DNA from 4 places in the Rhizorhabdus sp. GW822-FHT03C02 genome. Region 4 is predicted to be linked to each of the others. Evidence: riboswitches for the same ligand, from Rfam matches in the RefSeq annotation. Region 4 holds a riboswitch; each other region holds the start of a gene.
What was found. Region 4 has a riboswitch for cobalamin ahead of AC1RM6_RS23575 (TonB-dependent receptor). Riboswitches for the same ligand answer to the same signal wherever they lie in the genome.
Positions count from the first base shown of each region.

Region 1: it holds a riboswitch for cobalamin, as region 4 does, so the genes downstream of both, AC1RM6_RS26285 (TonB-dependent receptor) here and AC1RM6_RS23575 (TonB-dependent receptor) in region 4, are expected to answer to the same signal.
Region 2: it holds a riboswitch for cobalamin, as region 4 does, so the genes downstream of both, AC1RM6_RS20350 (TonB-dependent receptor plug domain-containing protein) here and AC1RM6_RS23575 (TonB-dependent receptor) in region 4, are expected to answer to the same signal.
Region 3: it holds a riboswitch for cobalamin, as region 4 does, so the genes downstream of both, AC1RM6_RS20560 (ferredoxin-like domain-containing protein) here and AC1RM6_RS23575 (TonB-dependent receptor) in region 4, are expected to answer to the same signal.

Region 1 covers NZ_JBXANN010000014.1:135,502-139,242, reverse strand. The annotation lists gene AC1RM6_RS26285 (TonB-dependent receptor) at 1-1,224, opposite strand, end outside; cobalamin riboswitch at 1,401-1,645, opposite strand; gene AC1RM6_RS26280 (TonB-dependent receptor) at 1,804-3,741, opposite strand, start outside.
Region 2 covers NZ_JBXANN010000008.1:275,889-279,629, reverse strand. The annotation lists gene AC1RM6_RS20355 (ABC transporter substrate-binding protein) at 1-343, opposite strand, end outside; gene AC1RM6_RS20350 (TonB-dependent receptor plug domain-containing protein) at 343-2,277, opposite strand; cobalamin riboswitch at 2,457-2,703, opposite strand; gene AC1RM6_RS20345 (hypothetical protein) at 2,819-3,073, shown strand; gene nikR (nickel-responsive transcriptional regulator NikR) at 3,237-3,704, opposite strand.
Region 3 covers NZ_JBXANN010000009.1:35,959-39,699, forward strand. The annotation lists gene AC1RM6_RS20555 (precorrin-8X methylmutase) at 1-495, opposite strand, end outside; gene AC1RM6_RS20560 (ferredoxin-like domain-containing protein) at 485-1,567, opposite strand; cobalamin riboswitch at 1,745-1,955, opposite strand; gene AC1RM6_RS20565 (methyl-accepting chemotaxis protein) at 2,042-3,741, opposite strand, start outside.
Region 4 covers NZ_JBXANN010000011.1:216,651-220,391, forward strand. The annotation lists gene AC1RM6_RS23575 (TonB-dependent receptor) at 1-1,355, opposite strand, end outside; cobalamin riboswitch at 1,531-1,775, opposite strand; gene AC1RM6_RS23580 (UxaA family hydrolase) at 1,836-3,323, opposite strand; gene AC1RM6_RS23585 (MFS transporter) at 3,325-3,741, opposite strand, start outside.

The DNA.
Region 1 (3,741 bases), on a different contig from region 4:
ATAGAGCGCGCCCGACAGCTCGCGCACCCGGAAGGCGCCGAGCGAGTCGACGAAGGCGCGCTGCGCGGTCTGGTAGACCCCGACATTGGCGATGTCGTCATAGCGGTTCTCGGTGCCGATCGTCGCCTGCAACCCGGGGGCGAGATCCCAGTGGCGCTGGCCAGTGGCGCCGAACACCCAGCGCCGGTCGAACTGGCGGATCTGGGCGCTGCTGCCGTCGGGATTGGCGTAGGTCGGGTTCGAATACATCGACCAGTCATAATATTGCGCATAGACATTGCCGCGGCCGTTGGCGCCGTCGAGCGCGACATTGCCGACGAAGCGGGTGGTCTCGCCGCGCGCCGAGGGATCGGGCGAGCAGAAGATGTCCTTGCAGACCGGCGATCCGACGATCCGCTCGGGAATCTGCTCGGTCGGGCGCCAGGTCGCGCGATAGGCGTGGAGCGTCAGATCGAGTTCGCCCGCGCCGGTCGGCACGCTATATTTGCCGAAGCCCGAATAATGGCGGAGATGCTCGGCCTCCTGCCACGGCCCGTCATAGGCCTTGGCCTGCGCGACCAGGGTCAGCGCGCCGCCGCCGATATCCTTGATCGTGCCGCCGGCGGCGACCCGGCGCCAGCCATAGGAGCCGGCCTCGAGCGAGGCCCAGGGCCGGTCATAGCCCTCGACCGTGGTCATATAGGCGGCGCCCGCCAGCGCGAAATCGCCGCCATCGGCGCGGTAGGGGCCTTTGCGGAAATCCTCGCGCGCGACGATCTCGGGGATCAGCCCGTTGAGATCGAGATAGCCCTGGCCATGGCCATGGGTGCGCAGGTTCATCTGCACCCCGTCGATATAGGTGGTGAAGTCCGATCCATGGTCGAGGTTGAAGCCGCGCAGGAAGTATTGATTGGCCTTGCCGCTGCCCGAATGCTGGGCGGCGATCATGCCGGGGACCGCCTCGAGCAGTTCGGCGACCCGCAGCAGCGGCCGCACCAACAGGTCGGCGCCGCTGACCGTGCCTTCGCTCGCCGCATGGGCATGGCCGATCTTGGCCTCGCCGCGCCCGAACACGACGATCTCCTTCTCGGCCTGGCTTCCCGGCTGGGTTTCGCCGGTTGCCGGCGCTGTGGCCGTAGCCGTCGCTTCGTCACGCTCCGCGGCGAGCGCGCTATGCGTCCAGCAGGTCAGTGCCGCCGCGGCGACCAGCCACTGTGCCGGTCGTCCATATCCGATATTCCGCATCATATTTCCCCCGGCGTCGAGCGACATGGGGCAGGGGCGTGCCGTCGATCAACGGTCGGCGCGCGCCGGCGGGCGGACGCCGTCGAGCGCCCGCGGCACGAACCGACGCGGCCCCCGCCTCGGCTTCGTCGCTCAGACGGAGTTCACCGTGCCGCGGCCATCCCCTGGGCCAGGGCAAGAGCGACCAGACGCCGGCAGGTCTCCTGGCTCGCGGGTCGTCGCTCGATGCACGGCCTTCCCAGGCCTCGCAGGATTTAGCGTCCGGCCCAGTGGCTGCCTCCCTCCACCTCGGGAAGGAAGCGATGTGCGTCTCGCTCTCCGCTTACAGTTGCAGGGACAGCCGCGGATTGAGGAGGGCCAGCCTCCCGCACCGCATTCCCTTTCAAGCCCCTCGCGGGGCACCGGCGCGATCTGACGTCCGCCCTGGCGGTTCAACCGCCGACGGACGCGGTGTCGTTACGGAGCCGCCGGGCGATGCGCAAGCCCGTTCGCGTCGCTGTGGCGATGATGGGGAAGGGCATCCCGCATGGCCGCGCGCCATGCGGGATGCCGGTCGCGTTCAGCGGCGGTCGGTACTCTTCACCGCCCGAAACTGTAGCGCAGGCGGAAGCCGTACATGCGGGGTTCGCCGATCAACAGGTCGCCGAGGCCGGCCGAGTTGTAGCCGCCGCCGGTGTTGACCGCATAGACCTTCTTGGTGAGGTTGGTGACGAAGAAGGCGGCGTCGATCGGGGTTCCGCCGACTTTCTCCCAGTTGATGTTGAGGTTCACCAGCGTGCGCGACGGCAGCACCCCGACATTGGCGGGGACGCTGCCATTGGCGATCTGGCGCGAGGTGTAGGTCATCGTGCCGGCGACCGAGAAGCGACCCCAGCTCGCGTCGAGCGGCAGCGTATAGGTGCCGGTCAGCGTCACCTTGTTCCGGGGCGACAAGGTGAACTCGCTGCCCGGCGACACCGTCGGCGCGATCGCGATGAACGGGGTGCCGGCCAGGCTGATGCCGCTGATGTCGATCTCCTTCACCTTGGTGTCGAGATGGGCATAGCCGAGGTCGAAGCGCAGGCTTTCGAACAGGGTCACCGATCCGTCGACCTCGACGCCCCAGATGCGCGACTTGCCGGCGTTGATGATCGCGGCGCCGCCGGCGACGCTGGGCACACCCGAGGTCAGTCCGCCGAACACCTGCTGGTTGCGCAGATTGTTGTAGAAGGCGGCGACGTTGAGATAACCGCTCACCGTTCCGCGGAACGAGGTCTTGCTGCCGATCTCGAACGAGTCGAGATGTTCGGGCTTCCAGGTCTCGAGCCCCGGATTGGTGAAGTTGAGCCCGCCCTGGCGATAGCCGCGCGCATATTTGCCGTAGAACAGCAGGTCGCCGCTCGGCTTGTAATCGAGGTCGATCAGCCAGGTCGGCGCGGTCGACTTGTTGGTCAGCGCGGTCCGGCAGAATTCGGGATCCTGGACGAAGCCGCTGCCATGGCGGAAGGTGTCGGTGCACTGGCGGGTGATGCGCACCCCGGTCGCCGCGTCGAGGAACGAGGCCGGGTTGCGCCCGGTCGGATCGAGCGAGGCGCGGGTGCTGGTGGTGCTGCCGACGATCTTGTCGAACGTGTAGCGGACGCCCGCGGTCACCGCGAAGCGTTCGTCGATATTATAGGTCGCCTGGCTGAACACGCCATGATTGTCGAACGATATCCGGGTCCGCGATTCGGAGATCGAGCCGATCTGCAGCGGGTTCGAGCAGGCGAGATTTTCGGGGCTGGTGCAGTTGAGGAAGATGCCGGTGCGGCCCGAACTGTTGCCGCGCGGGCGGCTGAATTCGAGATAGCCGCCGACCACATAGTTGAGCTTGCCGTCGAGCCCGGTCCCCTGGATCTGGAGTTCCTCGGTGATCGTCGACTGCGACGAGGCGTCCTGGCCGGGGGCGGCATCGAATTCGATATATTTATACGGGGTGCCGGCCGGGGCGGTGAAGGCGAGCAGCGGGTTGATCGTCGCCATGTTGAAGCCGCCCTGCCGCACCCTGAAATTGGTGGTGTAGAGGTCGAAATGGCCGCGCTCGCGGAACTCGCCATAGCTGGCGATATTCTTGATCGTCAGCGTGTCGGTCGCGTTCCAGATGGTGGTGTTGATCACCTGCCACTGGTCGATCTTGAGATAGGGATTGGTGACCGCGGTCTCGACGTCGTAGAGGCTGTCGCCGCGCGCATTCTGGCGGGCGATCTGCTCGCAGGCCGAGGTCGCGGTCAGGCCGCGGGTGCCGGTGGTGGCGTTGGGATCGCACGACACGATCCGCGACGCATAGCCGTTGGTGTCCGACTTGCTGTAATGCGCGATCGTGTAGGTCTGCAGATTGGGCGTCAGGTCGGCGACCGCGCTGAGCCGGAGCGCCAGATAGTTGCGGTCGTTATAGTCCTTCGCGCCGACCCCCGACAGATTGTGCATATAGCCGTCGCGGCCCATCCGGTCGCCGGCCAGCCGCACCCGGAAGCTGTCGGCGAGCGGCAGGTTCACCGC
Region 2 (3,741 bases), on a different contig from region 4:
GCCGTTTCAGCAGGGCGCGTGTCGCGGGGGTGGTGAAGCTCCCGGCGACCACCAGATCGGGGCGCTGCCGGACCACCTCTTCGGACAGGCCATGGTTCATGCCGACCCTTGCGGCCGCGCGATACATCAATGACCCGTCGGGATTGCGCGACAGCCAGGTGACCGACGCGATCCGCCCGGGCGGCAGCAAGGCGAGAACCAGCTGGTCGGTGCACTGGTTCATCGACATGACGTGCATGGGTTTCGCGGTGCGTGCCGGCATGACACGCGGCTGCGCCGCACTGCCGACCGAAGTCGACAGTGCGGCGGCGAGCAGGCCGGTCCTGAACCCGATCCGCGTCATCAGAAGCGGACGCGGACGCCGCCATAGGCCGCGCGACCGGGGGTGGCGAAACTGAACACCTCCTCATATTGCTCGTCGAGCAGATTTTCGACCCGGCCGAAGATCGAGATTTTGTCGGTCAGCTTATAGTCGGCATTGAGGTTGATCAGCACATATTCCTGAAGCGACACGCTGACCGGGATATAGCTGGGGTCGGTGAAGGCGACATCCTGCTGGCGCCCATTGTAGCGCGCGGTGAAGGTTCCCGAGAAACGTTCGTCCTTGCTGAAGATGGTGACATTGAGGCTGCCGATATAGTCGGGCCGCCGTACCTCGACCGCGCCATTCTCACGCGCATGCAGCCAGGTGAACGCGGCATCGATCTGGAGCCGCTGGATCGGCCGCGCCGAGGCGAAGACCTCGAGGCCGCGCTGCTTCGAGTCGGTCGTGCGGTTGCCCGGCGTCGCGACGAAGGTCGGTGCCGGATAGGTGGTGTAGATCTCGTCGGTCAGCTTGCTGTCGAACCAGGTCGCGCCGATCGTCGCCTTGTTGCCGGCGAAGCTCTGGTCGATGCCGGCTTCCCAGCCCTTCGACTTTTCGGGCTTGAGGTTGGGGTTGCCGATATATTGGCCGTCCGAATAGCCATAAAGCTCGAAATAGCCCGGATTCTTGACGCCGGTGCCATAGGCGCCGCGGATGCGGGTGCCGGTATCGAACTTGTAGCTGGCCTCGCCCCGCCAGGTGGTGACGTCGTCGAAGCGGTCATTCTCGTCGCGCCGCACCGAACCGCCGAGCGACAGCGCGTCGTTCACCACGACATTATATTCGCCGACGATGCCGACATTGTCGGTGTGCCGCTTGCCCTGGAAGGCGAAGGAGAAAGGCGTAAGATTCTGGAACTGTTCGCGCTCGACGTCGATGGCGGCAGTCAGCCGGTGCCTGATGCCGTCGGTGCCGAAGCGGAACGTGCTTTCGAGCGATCCCTTGTAGCGCTGACCCTTGTCGCCATAGTCGAAGCTGCCGGCGTCATAGCCCTTGCGCCTTGTGTCGGCGATCTGGCCGCTGAGCGCGGTCGTCCAGCGCCCATCGAGCAACGAAAGCTCGCCGCGGACCAGCCCGTAAAAGGCCCGGTTCCTGTAATAGGTGCCGGGGCTGTCGACGGTATAACCGAACAGCGGGCTCGCCGGATTGCTTTCGCTGTTGTTGGTGTCGGCGTCGGTATAGCTGTAGCGGCCTACCGCGGTCAGCTTGAAGATCTCCGACGGCGTCCAGATCAGCTTGGCGCTGGCGCCGACACTGTCCGATCCGACATCGCGGGTGCCGAAGCGCGCGGTCGGCGTTCCACCGGTGTGATAATAAGACGACGACAGCGCATAATCGAGGGTGCCCGAGACACCGGCGACCCGCGCCGCGGCGCTGCCGGTCTCGAACGATCCGCCTTCGGCGCGCAGGCTGACGCCCGGCGCCTCGGCGCCGGTCAGGGTGATATATTGGATGACGCCGCCGATCGCGTCGGAGCCGTAGAGTGCCGATTGCTGGCCGCGCAATATCTCGATCCTGGCGGCGTCGTCGGCGATGAGCGTACCGAAATCATATTCGCCATAATAGGGATCCGACGCCTTGATGCCGTCGATCAGGACGAGGACATGATTGCCCTCGCTGCCGCGCAGGCGCAGTTGGGTCAGGCCGCCAACCGCGCCGGTGCGGTTGACCGCGACGCCGGGGACGTCGCGCAATATGTCGGAGACGATGCGGGTCTGGCGCTGGTCGAGTGCCTGGGCATCGAGCACCGTAATCGATCCGCCGAGCTGACTGACCGGCACCGCGTCACCCGATCGCGACGCAGTCACGACGATCGTGTCGCCGCTGTCGTCGGTGGTCGGCTGGGTGGGATTGCCTTGTGCGAAAGCGGGCGCCGCCATCAGGGCCAGCGCCGAAACCAGAGACTTGTTCATTCCATTACCCCCGTCGGCGTCACACGACTTCGGGCGGGGGCGTGCCGTTCTCGAACGGTCGGCGGCCTGCATCGACCGGACGCCATGGGCGGCCGACGCACGTCTCCGATGCGGCCCCAGCCGCTCGTTCGTCGCTCAGACGGAGTTCACCGTGCCGCGGCCATCCCCTGGACCAAGGCAAGAGCGACCAGACGCCGGCAGGTCTCCTGGCTCACGGGTCATCGCTTGATGCATGGCCTTCCCAGGCCTCGCATGACTTAGCGTCCGGCCCAGTGGCTGGCGGCTCGGGCGTCATGCCCGTCCGCACCTATGCATCGCGCTCACCGCTTACAGTTGCAGGGACAGCTGCGGATTTGGACGGCGAACCATCCGCACCGCATTCCCGTTTTAAGCCCCTTTCGGGGCACCGGCGCGATCTTCGCCCGTTCGCGGAGGCTTCTCCACCAACGAGCGGGTCGGCGGATAATCGAGATCATGCGGCGGCGCAAGCCGGTATAGAATTGCCCTCGGCCGGGCGCTGCCATGTGCGGGCAAGGGCTGGGTGGCCACCGCGATTCATGGTAATCAGATGTTCGAGGCCATAAACGCGGCTGCACCATGCATTCGGAAGGCGGCCGTCATGATGAGAAACGCATCTTTCGGACTTATTGCCGGTGCCGGCATCGGACTTTTGTTAGGAGCGATACTTGGCGATGCCGGTCTCGGTCTGATCGCAGGCGCTGGCATAGGTGTCGTGCTCGGCGCGGGTGTTCCGGTGCGAAAGAATGACAGCGATATGTTCGGGCCCGAAGCCTGAACTGCCGGAGCGATTGGTCGGATATCATCGTCAGCGGATGTTAAGCCAGTTGAGCTAAGCACATGATGTGGGCCGCGCTGCCGTCGTGGCCTGCGGAGGTTGCGTTCGCGTCGCCTGGTGGCGCCGCCCCCCGGCGGCGTCACCGAAGCGCTTCCATCGTACCTCAGTTGAGCGGAGACAGATGCGCCACGCCGTCATGGGCATGATCGGTGCCGTCATGATGATGATGGGTTTCGACCATCAGCAGATTGACCGATCCCGATCGCACCCCGCGTTCGGCCCTCACCTGATCGGCGAACGATCGCACGGCGACCGTCGCTCCCTTCAGCATCACGCTTTCCATCGTGTGGAAATGGTCGAGTCGTACCGCCGTGCTGGCGGCGACCAGATCATGATGCGCGTGCTGCATTTCGGCCAGACGCTGCGCGAGCGTGCGGACGCGGCGGTCGAACACATAGGAAAGATTGGCGACGCAATATTCGCCCTGGGCGCTTTCCTCGCGCCAGCGCTCGATGCCGTCGCGCACCAGGTCGCGCACGGCTTCGGAACGCGTTTCATAGCCGCGGTCGCGGCGGATCTCATCGAGCGCGGCGTTGAGCGCATCGCTGAGCGATATCGTGATCCGTTGCATCCTGTCCCGTCGCAGTTCGGAGGAACCGGCAGCATAC
Region 3 (3,741 bases), on a different contig from region 4:
GCCGACCGGGCAGCCGATGATCGCCGCCGGCCGGGGGCAGGCGGGGTCCTCGAGCATGTTGAGCAGATGGAACAAAGCGGTCGGGGCGTTGCCGATCGCGACCAGCGCGCCGGCGAGATGCGGCCGCCACAGTTCGAGCGCGGCGGCCGATCGGGTGTTCGCCATCGTCCGCGCCAGTTCGGGCACAGCAGGATCGTGAAGGGTGCAGATCACCGCATTGGCGGCGGGCAGCCGGGCGCGGGTCACGCCCTCGCTCACCATCCGCGCGTCGCACAATATCGGCGCGCCCGCCTTCAGCGCGTCGCTCGCGGCGGCCGCGAAGTCGGGGGAGAAGCGGATGTGCGCGGCGAGCTCGACGAGACCGGCGGCGTGGATCATCCGCACCGCGACCCGCTCCTCGCCCCCGGCGAAGCGCGCGAGGTCGGCTTCGGCGCGGATCGTCGCGAAGGACTGGCGGTAGATCGCGGCGCCGTCCTTCTGATAGTCATGCGGCATCGGGCACTCCGAAATGCGCGGCGATGTCGCCGACGCTCAGGCTGGACAAAATGGCGGGATCGCCGGCGCGGGCGGCATAAGCGAGATCGTAGCGGCCGTCGCGTCCGGTGATCATGACATCGGCGGGCGCGGATCGCGCGCAGCCCTTGGCGCAGCCAGAGACATGCAGCCGCCCGGCGACATAAGGCGCGAGCCGGGTCGCGAGCGCCCGGGTCTCGACCGTCGCCTGCGGGCAGGCCGGCGCGCCGGGGCAGGCGTCGACCCGCATCGACGGATCGGTGCGGTCGACCAGGGGGGCATCGTCTTCGGCGATCAGGATCCGCCAGGGCGTCACCCGAATTGCGCCGGTCACGCCGGGCTTCGCCGCGTCGATCCGGCCGAACGGCAGGCTGATGCCGCGACCGGCCCAGATGCGTGGCGGCGCCGGGCACTGCGATCCGGTCAGCGACGGGGCGAGAGGGGCGGGGTGCCGCGCCATCCGCCCGGTGCCGCTTGCGGCGAACCAGTGGGCGAGCGCGATCAGCGCATCGACGGCGTCGGCGCGGGTGACCGCCAGGCCGGTCGCGCGGCCGTCGGCGCGCAGGATCAGGCCGCCGTCGCTTGCGCGCTCGATCCGGAAATCGGCGGGATCATGGGCCAGCACCGGCGCGGGGCCGGCGTCGATCGCGAAGCCGATCTTGGCGGGGAGGTCGGGCAGTTCGTCGAGCCGCGCGGCGAGCGCCTCGGCGATGCCCGCGCTGTCGTCGCCGGGCTGCCAGTCGGGGGCGACCATGATCGCCCGGCGCGCCTCGCGAACCGGGTCGGGATCGACCAGGCCGAGTTCGACCAGCCGTTCGACCAGCGCCGGCCAGCCGGCTTCGGCGACGCCGCGGATCTGGAGGTTGGCGCGGCTGGTGGCGTCGATCAGGCCGCTGCCGAACCGGATCGCGGCGTCGCACAGCCCGGCCAGCTGGGCGGCGTCGATCCGCGCGAGGCGCGGCCGCACCCGCACCAGCAGCCCGTCGCCCGCGCGCATCGGCCGCCAGGCGGTCGGGCACCAGCCGCGGACGGCAGGACGCGGGGAAGGGGGCACGGCAACTCCATCGACGCCCGGGCGAAGACGGCGGGGCGTGCCGGCGCGAAGGCCGGTCGGGCACGACGACGGGCGGGCGTGGAGACCCGTCGGCGCGCACCGATGCGGCCCCAGCCGCACAGGTTCGTCGCTCAGACGGAGAGGGACCGTGCCATGACCATCCCCTGGACCAAGGCAAGAGCGACCGGTGCGCCGGCAGGTCTCCTGGCTCGCGGGTCAAAGCATGATGCGCGGCCTTCCCAGCAACCTGCCAGTGGCTGCTCCCGTGTCAGGGGAGCGATGCGCATCGCACTCGCCGCTTACAGTTGCAGGGACAGCCGCGGATTTGGGGAAATCCCCGCACCGCATTCCCATTGAAGCCCCTTGCGGGGCACCGGCGCGATCTGCAGCGCGCATAAGCGGGCGGCCGGGCTTTGTCCATGTCGCGCCTGCGATATCGGGGCAGGTGCGAAATTCGGCATATTTTCGGGAAAATCAGGCCGCGAGGCGGTGAGCGGGTGCGGTGCGATATTGTGGCGCGATATCAGGATCTTGCACGGAGCTGATGCGGAAGCGGGCGACCTGGCGGTTCAATCCGTCGGCCTCGCTGGCGAGGCCGCGCGCGGATGCGGTGGCTTCCTCGACCATCGCCGCATTCTGCTGGGTGACCCCGTCCATCTCGCCGACCGCGGCGTTGACCTGCTGGAGGCCCGAGGCCTGCTGCTCGGCGGCCGAGGCGATCGCCTCGACGATCTGGTTGGCCTCGACGATCTGGGTGACGATCCGGCGCAGCGCGTCGCCGGTCTCGCCGACCAGGCTGACCCCGGCGCCGACCTGCTGGCCGCTCGCGGTCACCCGCGCCTTGACGTCCTTGGCGGCGTCGGCCGAGCGCTGGGCGAGCGCACGCACCTCCGAGGCGACCACAGCAAAGCCGCGGCCGGCATCCCCGGCGCGGGCCGCCTCGACCCCGGCGTTGAGCGCGAGCAGATTGGTCTGGAAGGCGATGCCGTCGATCACCGCGATGATCTCCGAGATCTCGTTCGAAGACCGTTCGATCCCGCCCATCGCTTCGACCGCGCGGGCGACGATCTCGCCCGAATGCTCGGCCTCGCTGCGCGCCTTGGCGACGGTGGCGCGGGCACGCAGCGCATCCTCGGCGGTGCGGCGCACGGTGCCGCTGATCTCGTCGAGCGCGGCGGCGGTCTCCTCGAGCGAAGCCGCCTGCTGCTCGGTGCGGCGCGACAGGTCGTCGGAGGCCTGGCTGATGTCGCCGGCGCCGTTGGTGATCTCGCGCGCGGCGGCGGTGACCTCGGTGATGGTGAGCTGGAGCGCGTCGAGCGCGCCGTTGAAATCGGTCTTGAGCCGCGCGAACGGCCCGGTCAGATCGGCGTCGATCCGCGACACCAGGTCGCCCTGCGCCAGCCGCGACAGCGCCTCGCCGACGCTCGACACCAGCATGTCGGCCTGCTCGCTGGTCGCGCGGCCCGCCGCGGCGAGCTGGTCGCGGAACTGGAGGGTCGCCGAGGCGAGCTGGCCGAGTTCGTCGCGGCGGCCGGTCGCCGGCACCTGGACGTCGAAGTCGCCCGTGGTCATCCGCCGGATCGCCGCGACCAGCGTCGTCAGCGGCGCGACGACATGGCGGCGGCACAACAGGCCGAGCAGCGCGACCATCAGCAGCGACAGCCCCATCGCGGTCATGATCGCGATCTCGGCGGTGTCGGAGGCGCGCACCGACGCCGCGCGCACCATCTCGACATGCGCCTCGATCGCGTCGGACACGCCGCTCATCTTGCCCTCGAGCGCCTCGAAGCGCTCGATGAAGCGCGGCAGCAGCGCACGCGCCTTCGCCGGATCGGTCTGCGCCGCGCTGCGGATCTGCCCGGCCATGTCGATATAGTCGTTGACCTCGGCGTCGATCGCGCCGGCGGCATCGCGCACCGTCGCCGAGGCCGGGGTGGTCTTGTCGATCGCGATATCGTCGCGCAGCGTCTTGGCATGTTCGTCGAGCGCCTTGCCGGCCTCGGCGAGGCCGGCACCGCCGTCGGCGGCGGCCTGGAGCAGCGCCAGGCCGTCGGCGCGGATCGCGTCGTGCATCATGTCGGCGGTCATATGGTTGCGCAGCAGCTGCGACGCCTCGCTGATCCGCACGAGGGATGCCGCCTGTTCGCGGCTGACCCAGATGCTCACCCCGCCGG
Region 4 (3,741 bases):
TCGGTCTTGCGGATCTTCGGCCGGTCGTAGCGCAGCCCGCCGACCAGCGAGAATTTGGGATCGAGGACCAGCCGATCCTCGCCGAACACCGAATATTGGTGGATGTCGTTGGTGTAGCGCGGCTTGGTCGCGGCCGCGCCGGTCTGGTCGATGAAGCCGCCGACGACCGGGTTGTAGACGTCGACCAGCCGGGTCGCGTTGTTCCCCGAATTGCTGACATTCTTGTAGCTGATCCGGTTGACGTCGAAGCCGATCACCGCGTGATTCTCGATGCCCGCGATACTCTGGCCGAGGCTGATCGTAGTGCGGTTCCCGGTCTGCTTCTGGATATGGTAGAGTTCGAGGAAGCTCGACTGGCGGACCTTCGCCGGGGTGGTGCCGGCGGCCGGCACATAGGTGACGTTCTCGGCATTGTGCCAATATTTGTTGGCCCACAGATGATAGACGTCGCTCTGGATGGTGACATCCTCGGCGGGGGTCCACGCGACCTTGGCCTGGCTCCAATTGTCGCGGAAGCGCAGCCTGGCATCGGTGACGTTGTAGTTGTTCTTGCGGATCGACCGGTCGAGCTTGCCGTCGACCAGCGGCACCCCGAACCAGGTGCGCGGGCGCTGGGTGCTGAAGTCGTGCGACAAAGTGATGGCGAGATCGTCGACCGGCTTGAAGCGCAGCGCGCCCGACAGCGACAGCGCGTTCGAATGGCCGCGCTGCATCCAGCCGTCCGAACTCTTGTAGCTGGCATCGACCCGGTAGCCGAGCTTATCGCCGAGCGGTCCGCCGCTGCCGCCGGCGATGGTGTAGCTGCCGAACGAGGCGAGGCCGAAGCGCGCGCCGGCCTGGGGCGTGTCGGTCGGCTGCTTGCGCACGACATTGACCGCGCCGCCGATCGCGCCCTCGCCATAGAGCACCGAGGCCGGCCCGCGCAGGATCTCGACCCGCTCGGCCATCCACGGATCGGCCGGGAAGGTCAGCGTGTTGTTGTACATCCGCATGCCGTCATAGAGCTGCATCACCGAATTCTGGCCAGTGAAGCCGCGCGCCGACAGGCCGTAGCCGAACACGCCGGAAGTGTTGACGATGCCGGTCGCGCGGGCGGCGGCGTCCTGGATGGTGAGGTCGCCGCGCAGCCGGATCGCGTCGCCGTCGATCGTCTCGACGCTGGCCGGCGTCTGCAGCGCGGTCAGGCCGAGCCGGCTGGCCCCTTCGGACTTCTCGGTCAGGCGCAACGGATCGATGACGCCGGTGACGACGATCGCGTCGGCATCGGCGACGGCCTCTTCGGCATGGGCGATGGTCGGAGCCGTGGCCAGAGCCGCGACCAGGCTTGTGTGGAAAGTCCTGTTCAAGGAAAACATGCAAAGTCCCCCGGCGCCTGTGCGACAGGACGGGGACGTGCCGTTCACGAACGGTCGGCGCCGCGCATCGGCCGGGCGCCATGGGCGGCCGACGCACGTCTCCGATGCGGCCCCCGCCGCTCGTTCGTCGCTCAGACGGAGTTCACCGTGCCGCGGCCATCCCCTGGACCAAGGCAAGAGCGACCAGACGCCGGCAGGTCTCCTGGCTCGCGGGTCATCGCTTGATACACGGCCTTCCCAGGCCTCGCATGACTTAGCGTCCGGCCCAGTGGCTGGTCCTTCCTCCGTGGGAGGGACCGATGTGCATCGCGCTCGCCGCTTACAGTTGCAGGGACAGCCCCGGATTCGGTCGGCCGAAGCCGTCCTCACCGCGTTCCCATTTTAAGCCTCTTTCGAGGCACCGGCGCGATCTATGAGGGCCGGATTTCTCCGGCCTTCGCGGGGCGGCATAGCCTCGGCGATCGGAAATGCCAACAGATCTTAAAGGGTGACGCCGCGCTTCCAGATGGCGATGCCGCGCTCGTCGTTGGTCTCGTTGCGCGCGGGCGCGCCCGAGGCGGTGGCGATGACGAGGTCGAGCAGCGCCTCGGCGGTCGGGGCCATTCCCGCGCTCAGCGCGGCGCCGCCGTCGAAGTCGATCCAGTTCGGCTTGGCGGCGGCGAGCGCGCTGTTCGAGGCGATCTTGAGGGTCGGCACCGGGCTGCCGAGCGGGGTGCCGCGCCCGGTGGAGAACAGGGTGATGGTCGCGCCGGCGGCAGCGAGCGCGGTGGTCGAGACCGCGTCGTTGCCGGGCCCCTCGACGATCGCGAGCCCGGACCGGGTCGCGCGGCCGGCATAAGGCAGCACCTCGGTCACCGGCACCGCGCCGCCCTTCTGGACCGCGCCGAGCGACTTCTCCTCGAGGGTGGTGATGCCGCCCTTGATGTTGCCGGGGCTGGGGTTCTCCGAGACCGGCTCGCCATGGTCGGTGAAGTAGCGCTTGAAGCGGGCGACGAGGCCGGTGAGCTCGTCGAAGCGGGTGCGGTCGACGCAGCGGTCGAGCAGGATCTGCTCGGCGCCGAACATCTCGGGGATCTCGGTCAGCACGACCGCGCCGCCGGCGTCGCCGACCGCGGTGGCGACGCGACCGATCAGCGGGTTGGCGGTGAGGCCCGAGAGACCATCGGAGCCGCCGCACTTCACGCCGATGCGAAGTGCGGAAATCGGCATATTTTCGCGTTTGTCGCCGGCGGCGATCGCGGCGAGTTCGGCAATGAGATCAAGGCCTTCGGTGATTTCATCGGGCGATGTCTGGGCACCGATAGTGCGAATTCTGGCGCGGCGTTCGGGGGGGATCTGGTCGAGCACCAGCCTGAGCTGGTTCGACTCGCAGCCGAGCCCGATCAGCAGCACCCCGCCGGCATTGGGATGGCAGGCGAGCGCGGCGATCAGCCGGGTGGTGCCGCTGAGATCGTCGCTCAACTGCGAGCAGCCGAACGGATGCGGGAAGGCGTGGATGCCGTCGATCCCGGGCGGCAGGTCGCGGCCGGCGAGCGCCGCGAGGCGTTCGGAGGTGCGGCCGACGCAGCCGACGGTCGGGATGATCCAGATCTCATTGCGGGTGCCCGCCGACCCGTCGGCGCGGCGATAGCCCGCGAAGGTCCGCGCCGTGCCGGTCGGCGCGCGCGGCGCCGGCGGCCCGGCATAGTCGGTGGCGCCGTCGATCCCGAGCATCGTTTCGACGTCATGGCTGTGGACATGCTCGCCGACCGCGATCGGCGCGGTCGCGCGGCCGAAGGGAAAGCCGTAGCGGACCGCCGGCTCGCCGGCGGCGATCGGCCGCAGCGCGAATTTATGGCCCGAGGGGATGTCGTCGGCGACGGTCAGGTCGATGCCGTCGATCGTCAGCGCGGTGCCGCGATCGATCGATGTTAGCGCTACCGCTACATTGTCCGCCGGGTCGACCCGGACCGCCTTCACCACCGACACGTCAGTCCTCCACGCTTACCCGCTCGAGCCGGGGCGACAGCACGTGCACCGCGAGCAGAGCGATCAAATAGGCGCTTCCGGCCACCGCGAAAAGGGGCGTGTAGCTGCCGAAGGTGTCGAGCACATAGCCGGCAGTTTTGGCCATCGCCATGCCGCCGACCGCGCCGATCGTGCCGCCGATGCCGACCACCGACCCGACCGCGCCGCGCGGGAACAGATCCGACGGCAGGGTGTAGAGATTGGCTGAGAAGGCCTGGTGCGCGGCGGTGGCGATGCCGATCACGAGGACCGCGACCCAGAGATTGTCGATGTCCTGCGCGAAGAAGATCGGCAGCACCGCGATCGCGCAGACCAGCATGGTCAGTTTGCGCGCGGCATTGACGGTGCGCCCCGCCTTGATCAGCCGGCTCGACATCCA